4 regions of the Colwellia sp. SU-HH01217 genome follow, and region 1 is predicted to be linked to each of the others. Evidence: predicted binding sites of a transcription regulator. Region 1 holds the regulator's gene; each other region holds the start of a gene.
The links. The regulator sigma-54, encoded in region 1, starts transcription at its own class of promoters, with help from an activator protein. The targets are predictions, from matches to a motif close to GTTGGCACGNNNNTNGNNT.
Positions count from the first base shown of each region.

Region 2: the regulator sigma-54 is predicted to act here: its motif matches at 2,539-2,557, upstream of AC27G3_RS09065 (CCXG family PEP-CTERM protein).
Region 3: the regulator sigma-54 is predicted to act here: its motif matches at 1,989-2,007, upstream of AC27G3_RS08525 (DUF4097 family beta strand repeat-containing protein).
Region 4: the regulator sigma-54 is predicted to act here: its motif matches at 1,663-1,681, upstream of flgA (flagellar basal body P-ring formation chaperone FlgA).

Region 1 covers NZ_BAAJLX010000001.1:373,310-377,053, forward strand. Annotated here, with positions in the region: gene lptA (lipopolysaccharide transport periplasmic protein LptA) at 1-431, shown strand, start outside; gene lptB (LPS export ABC transporter ATP-binding protein) at 435-1,163, shown strand; gene AC27G3_RS01605 (RNA polymerase factor sigma-54) at 1,266-2,777, shown strand; gene hpf (ribosome hibernation-promoting factor, HPF/YfiA family) at 2,815-3,102, shown strand; gene ptsN (PTS IIA-like nitrogen regulatory protein PtsN) at 3,175-3,657, shown strand; gene rapZ (RNase adapter RapZ) at 3,698-3,744, shown strand, end outside.
Region 2 covers NZ_BAAJLX010000005.1:263,207-266,950, forward strand. Annotated here, with positions in the region: gene recQ (DNA helicase RecQ) at 1-953, opposite strand, end outside; gene rsuA (16S rRNA pseudouridine(516) synthase RsuA) at 989-1,690, opposite strand; gene AC27G3_RS09065 (CCXG family PEP-CTERM protein) at 1,890-2,492, opposite strand; gene AC27G3_RS09070 (U32 family peptidase) at 2,672-3,574, opposite strand; gene ubiU (ubiquinone anaerobic biosynthesis protein UbiU) at 3,602-3,744, opposite strand, start outside.
Region 3 covers NZ_BAAJLX010000005.1:143,359-147,102, forward strand. Annotated here, with positions in the region: gene AC27G3_RS08520 (DEAD/DEAH box helicase) at 1-719, opposite strand, end outside; gene AC27G3_RS08525 (DUF4097 family beta strand repeat-containing protein) at 1,122-1,949, opposite strand; gene AC27G3_RS08530 (type II secretion system protein) at 2,286-2,873, shown strand; gene AC27G3_RS08535 (Lon protease family protein) at 2,910-3,744, opposite strand, start outside.
Region 4 covers NZ_BAAJLX010000002.1:188,590-192,333, forward strand. Annotated here, with positions in the region: gene AC27G3_RS03990 (CheR family methyltransferase) at 1-618, opposite strand, end outside; gene AC27G3_RS03995 (chemotaxis protein) at 692-1,627, opposite strand; gene flgA (flagellar basal body P-ring formation chaperone FlgA) at 1,821-2,513, shown strand; gene flgM (flagellar biosynthesis anti-sigma factor FlgM) at 2,588-2,902, shown strand; gene flgN (flagellar export chaperone FlgN) at 2,982-3,413, shown strand; gene AC27G3_RS04015 (LPP20 family lipoprotein) at 3,630-3,744, opposite strand, start outside.

The DNA.
Region 1 (3,744 bases):
AAAAGCCAGATTTTGAACAAGAAATTATGATTTCTGCGGATCGTCAGGCTGGTGACTTGAAAAATAAAATTGCCAGCTATATTGGCGACGTTGTTATTCAGCAAGGTACTTTAACGATTAAAGCCGATTCAGTTAAAATTTATCAAGCAAAAGTTGATGAAGAAGTTTATGTTGCCAAAGGAAACCCAGCAAGGTTCGAGCAAACCCTAGCTGATGGTAGTAAAATATCACTCCAAGCAGACGAGATTACCTATGAACCGGCAATACATTCATTAGTTATCTCGGGGAATGCCCTGCTTCAACAAGCGGGTAGTGAAGTTAAAGGTAGCCAAATTACTTATAACACTCTTACCGAGAAACTTGATGCCATTGGCAATCAAAACGAGAAAACCTCAACCGTATTACAACCTCAAAAAAAGGTAACTCCTTAGTATATGACTGCGACACTTATCGCCAATGGTTTGGCTAAATCTTACAAAAAACGTTTAGTGGTTAAGGATGTCAGCTTAAAAGTGGCAGCAGGCCAAATTGTCGGGTTATTAGGGCCAAACGGTGCAGGAAAAACCACGTCTTTTTATATGATTGTCGGTTTAGTTCCCAATGACAGTGGCAGCATTGTCTTGAACGATGAAGATGTTACTCTATCGCCGATGCATGAAAGAGCACGCAAAGGTATTGGCTATCTACCTCAGGAAGCATCTATTTTTCGAAAACTATCCGTCACCGAAAATATCATGGCGATACTTCAAATTAGAAAAGAACTAACAGAGGTTGAGCGTGATGAAAAACTCGCACATTTATTAGAAGAGTTTCATATCAGCCATATCAAAGATAATTTAGGTATGAGTTTATCTGGTGGTGAACGCCGACGGGTAGAAATAGCAAGAGCATTAGCTGCCGATCCCAAGTTTATCTTACTAGATGAGCCTTTTGCAGGTGTTGATCCTATTTCAGTAGGCGATATAAAAAAGATTATTATCCATTTAAAAGAGCGTGGTATTGGCATACTTATTACCGATCATAATGTCAGAGAAACTCTCGATGTTTGTGAACACGCTTATATTGTAAGTCATGGTGAATTAATTGCCGAAGGTAATGCAGAACAAATACTTGCGAATCAACACGTAAGAGATGTATACCTAGGTGAACAATTCACGTTATAGTGATGGAATACAAATAAGTAAATTTATTTTAAGAAAAGACACCTTTTCTCAATAACGTAAACTATGCTTTATTTAAACTAACTAGGAAATTTATAAAGGTAAATGCGCCCTACATTACAACTCCGTATTGGACAACATTTAACCATGACACCACAACTGCAACAAGCAATAAAGCTGTTGCAGTTATCAACGTTAGATCTCCAACAAGAAATTCAAGAAGCGCTTGAAAGCAATCCACTATTAGAAGTGGATGAAAGTGGACCGGCTTCAAACGAAAATAAAGCGGATCATATAGAAGAAGGTCATAACCCTTCTGCAAGTGCTAATGAAAGTAAAACGAGTGACGGTAGTGAAGACTCCACCCCAACTATCGATGAAATTAGTACAACAGAAGCTATGGAAAAGAATGACATTCCAGATGAGTTAAATATGGACACAACTTGGGATGATTCATATAGCGCAGGAACAGCTAGCTCAGGTGTCAGTAACTCAGCACCATCAGAAGATTACACCTACCAAGGTGAAACTCAAGACTCTATTCAAGACCATTTACATTGGCAAATGCAATTAACTCCTTTTAGCGACACTGATAGAGCTATTGCAACTGCAATAATTGACGCTGTTGATGATGCAGGATACCTCACCGTAAGCTGTGAAGACATTCTTGAGAGTATTGCCAAAGAGGATGTCGAATTAGATGAAGTTGAAGCGGTATTGAAACGTATCAATATGTTTGACCCAATCGGTGTTGCTGCTCGTTCAATTGCCGATTGTTTATTGATTCAATTGAACCAATTTGAACCGTCGACACCTTGGATAGCTGAGTGTAAATTAGTTATCAGTGAACATATTGACTTACTTGGCAGCCGTGATTACCGCCAACTAATGCGCAAAACCAAGTTAAAAGAAGATCAACTTCGGGAAGTTATTCGTCTTATTCAAACGCTTAACCCTCGTCCTGGCGATGCGGTCATTAAAAGTGATGATCAGTATGTCATTCCTGATGTTTCTGTAGAAAAGAAAAATGGTCGTTGGATGGTTGAACTCAATCCTGATACCGCACCTAAATTATCTATCAATCAGCAGTATGCGGCATTAACTCGGACGATGAAATCTTCCAGTGATAATCAATTTATTCGTTCTAACTTACAAGAAGCTAAATGGTTCATTAAGTCACTTGAGCAACGCAACGATACCTTATTGAAAGTCTCAAACTGTATCGTGCAGCGGCAACAAGGGTTTTTTGAGCATGGGCCAGAAGCAATGCGCCCTATGGTGTTAAATGATATTGCCGAAGCTGTTGATATGCACGAATCAACCATATCGCGTGTTACCACACAAAAATATATGCATACCCCTAGAGGAATTTTTGAACTCAAATATTTCTTTTCTAGCCATGTTAGCACTGAAAATGGCGGCGAATGTTCATCAACGGCCATCAGAGCCTTAATTAAAAAGCTGATTGCCGCAGAAATACCGTCTAAACCATTAAGTGATAGCAAAATAGCAGAGCTTTTAGCAGATCAAGGGATCAACGTAGCTAGAAGAACTATTGCTAAGTACCGTGAATCTTTAACTATTCCGCCTTCGAATCAACGAAAAAGTTTACTTTAATACTATTTGAAATTTTTAATTAATAAGGATCTCGTTTATGCAAATTAATCTTACTGGCCACCATGTTGAAATCACGAGTTCTCTACGAGAGTATGTCAATAACAAATTTTCTAAATTAGAGCGTCATTTTGATCAAATCAATAACGCCCACATTGTGCTCACTGTAGAAAAACTCAAGCAAAGTGCCGAGGCAACCTTGCACCTTAAAGGTAGTGAAGTTTTTGCTTCATCAGCGAATGAAGACATGTATAAATCGATAGACTTGTTAATAGATAAACTTGATAAACAAATTTTAAAATACAAAGGCAAAGTCAATCACCATTAGATTGGCACAAGCTCACAATCACTTTTTTATTTGCTGATCCTACCCAGTGACAGTAACTAAAAAGGTGTACCAATGAATATTGATAAACCGCAGAAATATATGATGAAGTTGCAAGATATCCTAACCAAAGACTGTACCCACTGTTTAGTGAGTATCCATAGTAAAAAACGTATTCTTGAAGAAGTTTGCTCCATTGCGGTTAATAAAATTTCCGGCTTAGATCAGCACCAGTTACTTGAAAGCCTAATGACCAGGGAAAGAATGGGTAGCACAGGCATTGGTAATGGAATCGCGATCCCTCACGGGCGTATTCAAAGCGACCAAAAAGTAGTGGCCGTATTAATAACCACTGAACAACCTATTGAATTTGATGCCATAGATAATCGCCCAGTCGATATTTTTATCGCACTCTTTGTTCCCGAGGATTGTTGTGAAGAACACTTAAGTACCCTGCAAAGCATCGCTCAACTCTTTAGTGATAAAAATAACTGTAAGCAATTAAGAAAATGCCGCGATAACGAGCAACTCTTCGACTTTATCCAAACAATCAGTTAGTTAATAAACCTTTACGCCCTTTTTAATTGTAGGTAACAATATGAAACTTATCATCGTCAGTGGTCGCTCTGGTTCAGGAAAGTCAGT
Region 2 (3,744 bases), on a different contig from region 1:
TAATAGGCTTCAATGGATTTAGGTAAATCAATATGAGCAACAAATCGAACATCGGGTTTATCAATGCCCATACCAAAAGCAATAGTCGCTACAATAATAACATTGTCTTCGCGTAAAAATCGTTGTTGATGCAAAGCTCTTAACTCGCTCGATAATCCCGCATGATAAGGTAATGCGGTAAAACCTTGTTGCGATAAATACAACGCAAAGCTCTCAACACGTTTTCTTGATAAACAATAAACAATGCCGCTGTCTTTGGCATGGCTTTGTTTAATAAAATTTACCAATTGCTTTTTAACATTGTCTTTGTGGGTAATGCGGTATTGAATATTAGGACGATCGAACCCTGAGACATACTTTTGAGCATTTTCTAGTTGTAAACGGGTAATAATTTCTTGTTTAGTTCGCGCATCGGCTGTTGCTGTTAACGCCATTCTAGGCACTTGAGGAAACTTTTGTGCAAGCATACTCAGCTGCAAGTAATCGCTTCTAAAATCATGGCCCCACTGAGACACACAGTGAGCTTCATCAATGGCAAACAATGAGATAGTGAGTTGTGATAATAATGCTAAGGTACGTGACTGAATCAGCCTTTCTGGTGCTATATAAAGGATATCGATATTGCCACTTATTAACTGGCTTTCAATATCACTAACTTGCAAAGCTGATAAAGTTGAATTTAAAAAGCAAGCATTTACACCAACTTGGGCCAATGCATCCACTTGATCTTGCATTAAAGCAATAAGCGGTGAAATAACAACACCCACGCCTTTTCGCACTAACGCAGGTATTTGATAGCACAAAGATTTACCGCCGCCTGTTGGCATTAGCACTAAAACATCTTTACCGTCGATGGCTTGACTTACAATATCAGCTTGTTGTCCCCGAAATTCTGAATAACCAAAAGTATTTCTTAACAAGGATAACGCATGATTATTCGCTGTATTTGACATAAACAATTCCATTTAGGGGGAAGTTAGCAGTGCAGTTATTTAACAGAATTCACTTCGTCTGCTGTTAAATATCGCCATTGTCCAGGCTCAAGATCATCAGGTAAAACAATGTCTCCAATTTGCTCTCTGTGCAACCCTACCACTTTATTATAAACCGCAGCAAACATTCGTTTAACTTGATGGTACTTACCTTCAGTAATAGTAAGTAGTACTTCTTTATTCTGACCGTCTTCAATTATAACTAGCTCTGCTGGACGTGTTAGTGAAGCCTCCCCTTGTAATTGTACTCCGTTTTTAAATTGTTCGATGATCGATTCATCGAGTGGGTCTCTTAGCCATACACGATAAGTTTTTTTACACTGTTTTTTAGGTGAAATTATATTATGAGACCATCGTCCATCATCGGTAATTAATACCAAACCTGTCGTGTCGACATCTAATCGCCCTGCTATATGGAGATCAAACGCCTTATCAACATCAACAAAGTGTAAAAGCGAGGGGTGTACTTCATCAACATTTGAGCAAATAGTATCGAGTGGCTTATTCATCATAATGTAACGAGAAGTACGAGCAGTTAGCGTTTGACCATCAACACTTATATGATTATTTTCGTGAACTTGGGTGGCTGGATTTTTAACAACTTCGTTGTTAACTCTTACTTCCCCACTTTTTAATAATGATTTCGCCTCATTTCGGCTTAGTTCGGTGCTTTTACAAATAAATTTATCAAGGCGCATAATAATTAATAATAACGAGTAAAGAGAAGCTTTACGCTATTATCCTTGCTGATAGGAAAAACTGTCAATGAAATTTATAACGGTTATGAAAAAGAAAAGTGTCTAGGCATAAAAAAATCCCTAACAATTATATTGCTAGGGATTTTTAACACTGGAAAATGAAATAAGCACTCAATATTTGGTGCTTTAGCTGAGCTATTTACACCATGCGACGACGAGCAGCAATGCCCATTACAGCTAAACCAAATAATGCAATTGTTGTTGGCTCTGGAATGCTTGCAGCATCTAAGTTAGCAACAGATAAAGTGTTAGTTTGTTTATTGTCGTTAGTAAAACGAATTGAGCTGTTACCGTTACAACAGTCTTCTGCCCAATAAACATCAATTACTTGGCTGTCACGAGCAAGATCTGATAACGAAACAGTGAAAACATCTGAGTTACTCCAGTTGTTGCTCCACCATAAATTATCAGTACGGCTATCAACTAATAAACCGTCAACGTAAATAGCAGCGCCGTAACCCGCGTCTAAACCAAAATCAAATACCCAATTTGTAGTATATCTTTCTAAAGATAAATCAATTTGTAAATGACCAAAGGTGTTGTTACCTAAACGAAAACTATCAAGGTTATCAACAACATTACTAGTAATTGCTGAGCCTTGTGAAAGCCATGAGCTAGTAAAATCAGATGAGTCAACACCGTTATCGATAACGCGTGTTTCAAGGGTAATTAGTGTTGCGCTAGCATTTGCACAAGTAAAAGCTAATGCTAAGCAAAAAAGTTTGATGTTTTGTAAATTCATTACTGCTATCTCTTAGTAGATTAAAAAAATAAATTCACTCAACTAAGAGCAATAAACAAGCCAACTTGCAACACACTGTATTTATTAGATAAATTTTAAGCTAAAATACTTTATGTAAATTATATTGACACAATTGTACAATAAAATATATCGTCGTTTGTACTAACCGTATTTTTTAATTAAGCGACTGACATACCTGCTATTTGATGCCAATAACCATTACACTCCTTAACCGAATTAAGTTTTTGCTTAACAGGGTGTTCTAACTGTTTTCTAAATAGTGTTAATTGCCTGAACGCTTTTTCACTGTCAGCGCTCACTCTGGCAATATCTACACCTAAATTATTGAGCTCAGGTATTTCATTTATTAGGTTGTATTGATAGCCTGACATTGTTTGTATACCATTGAGTATAAATACTTTTTCATGCTCACGACTTCTCATCTCTCTACCTTGAGGGTACTTAATACAACAATATTGGCAATCATCTTTTGCGCGGTTTTCAGAGCGCGCGGTAAAACAACGAGCAGAATAAGCTAGCGGTAAATATCCCCAAGAAAAAACTTCACACTCGAATTGTTCTCTTATATTTTCATCTTCGGCTTGCTCTAGGATCTGTTTAAGCCAGTCACCTGATAATTCAACCGGCATTGTCCAACGAATCATCCCTTGTTTTAACAAAACTTTAAGCGTAGATAAATTATAACAATTAATTGCAGGGCCAGCGACAAAGGGCATCTTTAACTCATGCATCAGTTGCACAGCGCTAAGATCATTAGCTTCAACTAATAATTCACCGTTATCGCATAATCGTTTCATTACTTGTAACTCAGAAGGAGATTCGAGCAATGCCATGGTGGAAATAACAATTTGTTTATCTTGAAACTGAGTATCATTTATCAGTGTTTTCGCCATATTATTGGCAAGTTTAAGCCAATCTTTTGCTCTCAATTCTCTTCGTTTTGAGCAAACGGTTTCTCCTAAATAAATAATATCTGCTTGGCTACTGAGAGCCTTATGGTAAAAGTTTTCCACTTGTTGTTTAGGCCAAAAAAATAAACTAGGTCCGAGAGAAAATTTCATATTATTACCTTGATGATTAAATAGAGCTTATTGCCATTTACGGTGATAGGCACCAAGTGTGGTTTGCGATCCTTCAGATAAATTAGCCAGTGCTTGCATCCATCGTTCTGCCAGTTCAAATTTATTAGGGAAATGCTTAAAATGATCTAAAGCTTGTCGCCAAGTTTTGG
Region 3 (3,744 bases), on a different contig from region 1:
TCTAATGCGGTAATTTTTCTAATACCACTTACTTTCCATGCGAATTGAGTAATATTGGCTTTTTCTTTCTTAACAGCAGCCACTTTGATGTGCTCTGGACTTTTTAAGAAACGGTTAGCAATTTTACGGATACCAGCAGGCATAGTTGCCGAAAACAAACACATTTGTGTCGTATCTGGCACATGATCGAGTGTCCAAGTAATGTCTTCTAAAAAGCCCATATTAAGCATTTCATCAGCTTCATCAAGCACACACACTTTTAAGTCGTCTAATTTAAGGCTTTTACGACGTAAATGATCCATTAAACGACCAGGAGTACCAACAACAACCTGTGCGCCACGCTCTAATTGTTGAAACTGAGGGCCGTAAGATTGACCGCCATATAAAGTGGCTACGCGTAAACCTTTCATATTTTTACCGAAAGATTCTATAGCCTCAGCAACTTGCATTGCTAATTCACGTGTTGGTGCCAATACCATTAATTGAGGTTTTCTAATATTAGTATCTATTTTTGATAAGGCAGGTAAGCCAAATGCAGCTGTTTTACCAGTACCTGTTTGTGCTTCACCTAAAACATCTTTACCTTCAAGAAGGTGAGGAATTGTTTTTGCTTGGATAGGCGTTGAGGCAGTAAAACCTAATGTAGTTACTGCAGATAATAAGTTTTCAGGCAAGCCTAAAGCGTCAAAGCCGATAGCGGCATTGGTTTGATCAGTCATATTAATTTCATCTTCTCAAGGCAGGTGTCAGCGACAATACTAGAGAACTTCATTTCTTATTAGAAATAAATAATTTAGAAAAGCCAACCTGTAACCCGCGTACAAATACGAGGAAACCACCAGGAAGACTCAAAGCGTATTCTTACGCTACATTCTGCTAATACATAGGAATATTAGCTTGGGAAAGTCTATTGGGCGGTATATACCCCACTCATAAAGTAAGACTCATCTGATGAGCTCCTTACTAAAGCGCGCATTATACAGACTCTACTTGTATATGCAAGATAAAGCGCAAAATGAAGCTCATATTAATTAATTTCGCGCATTATTATCCAATAAACGAAACCTGAGTTATATAATTCAGTTTCGTTTATTGGGAGTTATATCGTTTATGCAAATTAACTAACTGTCAATTTCAAATTCGCCTTTAACATTTTTAATGCTTAAGCCACCAGAGCCTGACTCTACAACTTTTAAACCACCAATATCATTAACATCAATATCCCCAGAGCCATCTTCAATAATAACCATACCACTTGTATTAGAAACAATTAAATCACCTGAACCATCGTCCAAGTGAATATTACCTTCGACATGATTAACACTAATAGCACCAGAGCCATCTTCTATTTCAATATGCCCTTTAATTTCAGTTAAGCTCATTTCTCCAGAACCGTCATCAACACCAACATTACCTACCACTTTAGTCACTTCTATTCGTCCAGAGCCATCATCTATCGTTAAGTTACCTTTGATTTCACTAACAACTAATTCCCCTGAACCATCTTTAACAGAAACATCGGCATTTATTCCTTTAATTAAGATACCACCAGAGCCATCATCTACCTCAAGGAGTAAATGTTGAGGGACGATGATTTCAATATCTATATGAGCATTACTTGAAGAAACAGACCAATAATCAGAATGGCGTTTATTTTTGGCAACTAAATAAGCCGTTGAACCAGAATTGTCCAAACTAAGATCATAGTATTCACCGTCTTTAGAGGTAGTATAAATATCGGCTTTAACCATTATTTCAGTTAAGCCCGCTTCGCCAATTATTGTTAATGACCCAGCACCTGTTTCAACATCTAATGCCGTTAACGACTGTGTATCAAGCGTTAATTCTTTTTTTATATGCACAGTAGCTTGTGGAGTAGCTGCAATTACAATACAGCCATTAAGCATAAAGACAGTTGCGATAGTCAGCAGAGTTTTAGTCAAATTCATTGTTTTATCTCGATAATTTAAAAAAGTGTTAACAACTATTATCAATTATCACGCCAACATTAACCCCTTTATTAACAATAACTTAAAAAACACAAAAATAATAAAGTGTAATAAAACACATACTATTTAGCCTTTTAAACTAATAAGTAGCAAAATATTTAATGAATGCCAATGTCGCATATCCTAAGGTGGATTTAGTAAATGATGGCTAAAAATTAAGATTATGGTTTAAGTGCAAATGTTAACCATAGAGAAGTAAAATACTTAGAAAGTTGAAATGTATTGTAAAAAAAACCTACTCGCTATAAATTATTATTAAGTGGTGTTAAATCAATAATGAAAATAATGAAAATAAAGAAAATAAAGAAAACCAATGGTTTTACACTAATAGAGTTAGTGGTTGTAATAGTTATCTTAGGTATTTTAGCAGCAACGGTAGCACCAAAATTTATTAATATACAAGATGACGCACTTCAAGCGACCATGTTAACTATGAAAGGCGCAATAAAATCTGCAGAGTCGATGGTTGCATTAAAGATTATCACTCGCCCTGAAAATTTGAATGCCAGACAAAATAGGTACTCATTAGCCAACGGACAAAATATTGGAGTACGTGGCAAGCTACCTGATGGCCGTTGGAACCTCACCTTTACTCACCTAGTAAATTTTGAGGATATTTCGCAAGTTAACACCAATAATTGTAATGATGCGACATTAAAATGGTGTGTTAGACAACGAGGCCAAAACTGGTTTAACAGCAGAGGTTACGCCAACCTTGGTACAGGTCGAGGTTTTGTTATTTTTCCTTTTAGCAAAAACCTCAATCAAGACAACTGTTACGTTTACTACCTCAACCAAAACAATAATGCCACTCCAACCACCATTGCTCCCTCAATTGTTGGATCTGATTTTAGTGGTTGCTAATAGTGGCTATTCGGCGCGTTAATGTACGACGATAAATTATTCTTCACTTAATATTTCTGAGAAATTGGCCAATTTATCTAACACTAAACCATGAATCGATTTTTTAGGGTAACGCCCTGTTCGACTTAATTTTCCTGCATTATTATCCATTAATATTTCTAACGCTTGATCAATGTCTTCAACTGGGTAGATTGAAAAATCTCCCTGTTCAACGGCATTAATAACTTCTTGAGAAAGCATTAAATTAATCATATTAGTCATAGGGACAATAACGCCTTGATTTCCCGTTAATCCGGTATCTTTACAAAGACGATAAAAACCTTCTATTTTCTCATTAACCCCACCAATTGATTGCACTTCACCGTGTTGATTAATAGATCCTGTAATTGCGATGCCTTGATCAATGGGGAGTAGAGTAATTGCCGAAATTAACGCACAAAGCTCAGCCATAGAAGCACTATCACCATCAATATGTCCGTAAGATTGCTCTATGGCAATATTGGCCGAAATCGTCACAGGCAACCCTTGACCGTATTTGTGTCCTAAATACCCGGTTAGCAGCAGTACACCTTTTGAGTGAATAGATTTACCTAAATCTACCTCGCGTTCGATATCGGTAACTCCGTCGGTACCTGCATAAACTGTAGCAGTGATTCTTGCTGGAGTACCAAAAACACTATCACCAATTTCTAATACTGTTAAACCGTTAACTTTACCAACTTGTCCACCTTGAGTATTGATCAACACTTGGCGCTCTTTAATTTCACTCAGCCAAGTTTCACTCATTCGTCCTGTACGGCGTTGTTTAGCAGACAATGCTAAGTTGATATGTTCAGCGGTTATCTCAAAGTCCCCTTTTTGTTTCGACCAA
Region 4 (3,744 bases), on a different contig from region 1:
ACTGTTAAGCAGATTAAGCGGTCGAAAGCTCACCATACTTTTAACATGATCTTTCACTTTTAGCATGCCGTTATCACCGTTTTCAAAAAACTGCCTTTTACGCTCAGCTGAAAGCCCTCGAGCTAAAGCTAAACTGTCATAATGACCATATTTACAATGCTCCAACATCGTTGTTGAAATGTCAGTACCAACTACCTGTACCCCCCCAGGAAAAGCGCCAGGATTTTTTTGTTGGTACTCTAAAATTGTCATAGCGATTGAATAAGGCTCTTGCCCAGATGAGCTTGCCGCCGACCAAATTTTAACAGGTGTGCGTCGACCAACAAAATCAGGCAACAGCCTGTTACTCAAAAGTTGAAAGGGATAATCGTCACGAAACCATAACGTTTCGTTCGTAGTCATGGCGTCTATAACTGCCGCTCGAAGTTGACGCTCACTTGGTAATAAAGTGCGCGCGACTAACTCACTTAATGACACAAGACTGAACTTAGCCATTAAAGGGGCTAGCCGGCTTTTCACCAAGTACTGTTTATTTTCACCGAGCACAATACCACATTGCTGCTCTAGAAAAGCTCTAAATTGATGATAGCTTTTATCATCAAGCTCACGTGCAGACACTATATTCCACTCACTTTAGTCAGGTAACTTCATTACTTAATTTATATTTACAAACACTAATACTAGGTTTTAGTTATTCATCAGAATCCATTTTCAACCATTTTTTAACTGCTGTGGCTAATTCGTCAGGATGAAACTTAGGGATAAAGTCATTGGCTCCCACTTTTTCAACCATCGCATTATTAAAAACACCACTTAAAGAAGTATGTAAAATAATAGGCATATCTCGCATTCGTTCATTTGCTTTAACTTCAGCTGTTAAGGTGTAACCATCCATCTCAGGCATTTCAATATCAGAAATAAGTAAGGCGACTTTATCACTAATACCGTTTTCACATGTTGCTTCAATCGCTTGTAATTGATCTAACGCATCTTGACCATTTTTAGCCAATATCATATTAATACCCAATGGCGTTAAAGCACGCTTTACTTGATTTCGAGCAACGGTTGAGTCATCAGCGATCATCACTAACTTATCACCTAAATCACTACCTACACTTTCATCAGCAACGTTTTCGCTTAATTCAGTAGAAACAGGGCTTATTTCATTAAGAATTTTTTCGACATCTAAAATAGACACCATTTCATTTTCAATTTCTGTAACAGCGGTTAAGTAACTCGATTTACCCGCACCTTCTGGAGGCGGCATTATATCTTTCCAGCTTAGGGTGACTATGCGCTCAACTCCAGCTACTAAAAACCCCTGCACACTACGGTTATATTCAGCAATAATAATAAAGCTGTCGGTCATGTCGGTTATAGGAGACCCCCCTGTAGCTTTACTTAAGTCGATAACCGAAATAGTTTGACCACGTATGTGCGCTATCCCTTTAATGTATTTATCTTGCTTGGGAAGTGAAGTTAATTTGGGGCATTGTAAAACCTCTCTCACTTTAAAGACGTTAATACCATAACGCTGACGACCAACTAACTTAAATAGCAAGAGCTCAAGTCTATTTTGTCCCACCATTTGGGTGCGTTGATTTACGGAGTCTAGAATACCTGCCATATAAACCTCGTTGTAGACTGCACAGATTATAATACATCGGCACAGTTCTTGATTATAAAAGTAAGAGTATCGTAAGTGTCTTTTTTTTGACACTTAGATTTATATAATTAAACGTACTCTCATTAGCTTAGCTTACGCCTATATTAAAGCATAGACGAGTATTCAAATTTACCTAAAATAGATTGTGAAAAATATGAGCAATATTAAGATTTTTATAACATTTTTAACAATAACTCTAGTATTTTTATCGAAAACTATCGAGGCAAAGACCGATAATGCCTATATTGAGAGCTTTGCAAAAAATTATTTAATAGAAAATATTGCCTCTCCTCCTAACGGAAAACTAACGATAAAAGTCGCTAATATTGATCCAAGAGTAGAGTTCGATGATTGTGAAACCCAATTAAAAGCAAATATACCGCAAAACTTTAATGGTAGAAACGTAAATATTAAAATAAGTTGTGATGATTCAACACCCTGGCATATTTATTTAGCCGCAAAAATAAATACAATGCTACCAGTTATAGTCGCTAAAAAATCGATAAACAAAGGCACTTTATTAGATAAATCACACGTGAAATTAGCCTATAAAGATAGCTATAAAATTCGAGGTACATTTTTAACAGACCTTAATAAAGTTATCGGCACGAAATCCGAAAGAAGAGTGAACAAGGGGCAGTTGTTAACCTTAAGAAACATTTGTATTGTTTGTGAAGGCTCTCAAGTTGCCATTATTGCTCAGTCAAAAAACTTCACTATTAAAACCAATGGCGAAGCATTGAGCAGTGGTAATATTGGCGAACAAATTAATGTAAAAAATAAACAGAGTGGTAAAATAATTACTGCTCAAGTAAAGGCTATTAACAAAGTGGTAATTAATTTATAATTTAGCTTAAGTTATCTACCCTCTAGCCGATAACAAGGTAGATGAAAAATACTTAATCGCCACAGGAATTTATTATGGCTATAAATATCAACAACTTGAATAACACCACACAAGTTAAACAAAAGCTTGAGCAACACAGTGATGTTAAACAAAAAGCAACACAAACACTGAATAATACTGAACAAACTAAACGTTCAAGCCAAGATTCAGTATCTATTACACCGCAAGCTAAACAGCTTAATGAGTTGCAGAAAAAAGCAAGCGCAGAGCCTGCAATTAATCAAAAGAAGATTGAGCAGCTACAAAAAGCGATTGCTTCTGGTGACTATAAAATTAATCCGGAGAAATTAGCTGCAAGTATTGCTAATTTTGAATTTAAACTGACTTAACGCTATTTAGTTGTTGTTATTCATCTTTGTTTAACCTGTAATATCTATATAGCGACTAAGTACTATAGGTTAATCCTCAATGACGACAGAACAAACTGCCCAACAACTGGTTGAAAAACAGTTAACACAATTGCTAACTTTAGAAAGTTTATTAACCACTGAAAAAGAAATACTTCAACAGCATAATCCTGATGCTTTAATTGAAGTTAGCCAGCAAAAAAATCTATTATTAATTGAAATCCAATCTCTAGACTCCGTGCTCAGTGTGCATACAGAGTTTGCTCAAAATAAAGCTGCGGGACTGTTTCAACAAGAACTTGAAGAAATAAAAGTCCGATTAACTCATTGCCAAGAGCTTAACTTTATAAATGGCCAAATTATTGAGCAGTCTCAACTTGCTGTTGAACGCATGAAAACCAGTCTGCTAGAAAATCATAATAAGTCAGCTATAACCTATGACGGTAAAGGTAAGAAAAGCGCAGGGTTAAGTAGTTTAGACTTAAAAGCTTAGATTAAAAAACTTAGTCTGAAGAACTGAGGCTGAATAACTTAGGCTAATAAATTAGGCTAATAAATTAACTACCTAAGTTGAAATAAATAGACTAGTCAATAAACAAAAAAAGTAAGCAGTTCTGCTTACTTTTTTATCATTCACTGTTTATAGCAATCTCATTAAATAGATCACCTAATTAATGAGATGGATATTCGTTAGTTTACTATCGTTAACCTAAAAATAGCGAACTTCTTTTATTTCTTTATTATTACTGCTGGCTAAATACAGTTGATATACTTTTTCAAAATCTAAACTTAACTCTGTAGTGTAAACATCACCAACAGGATAA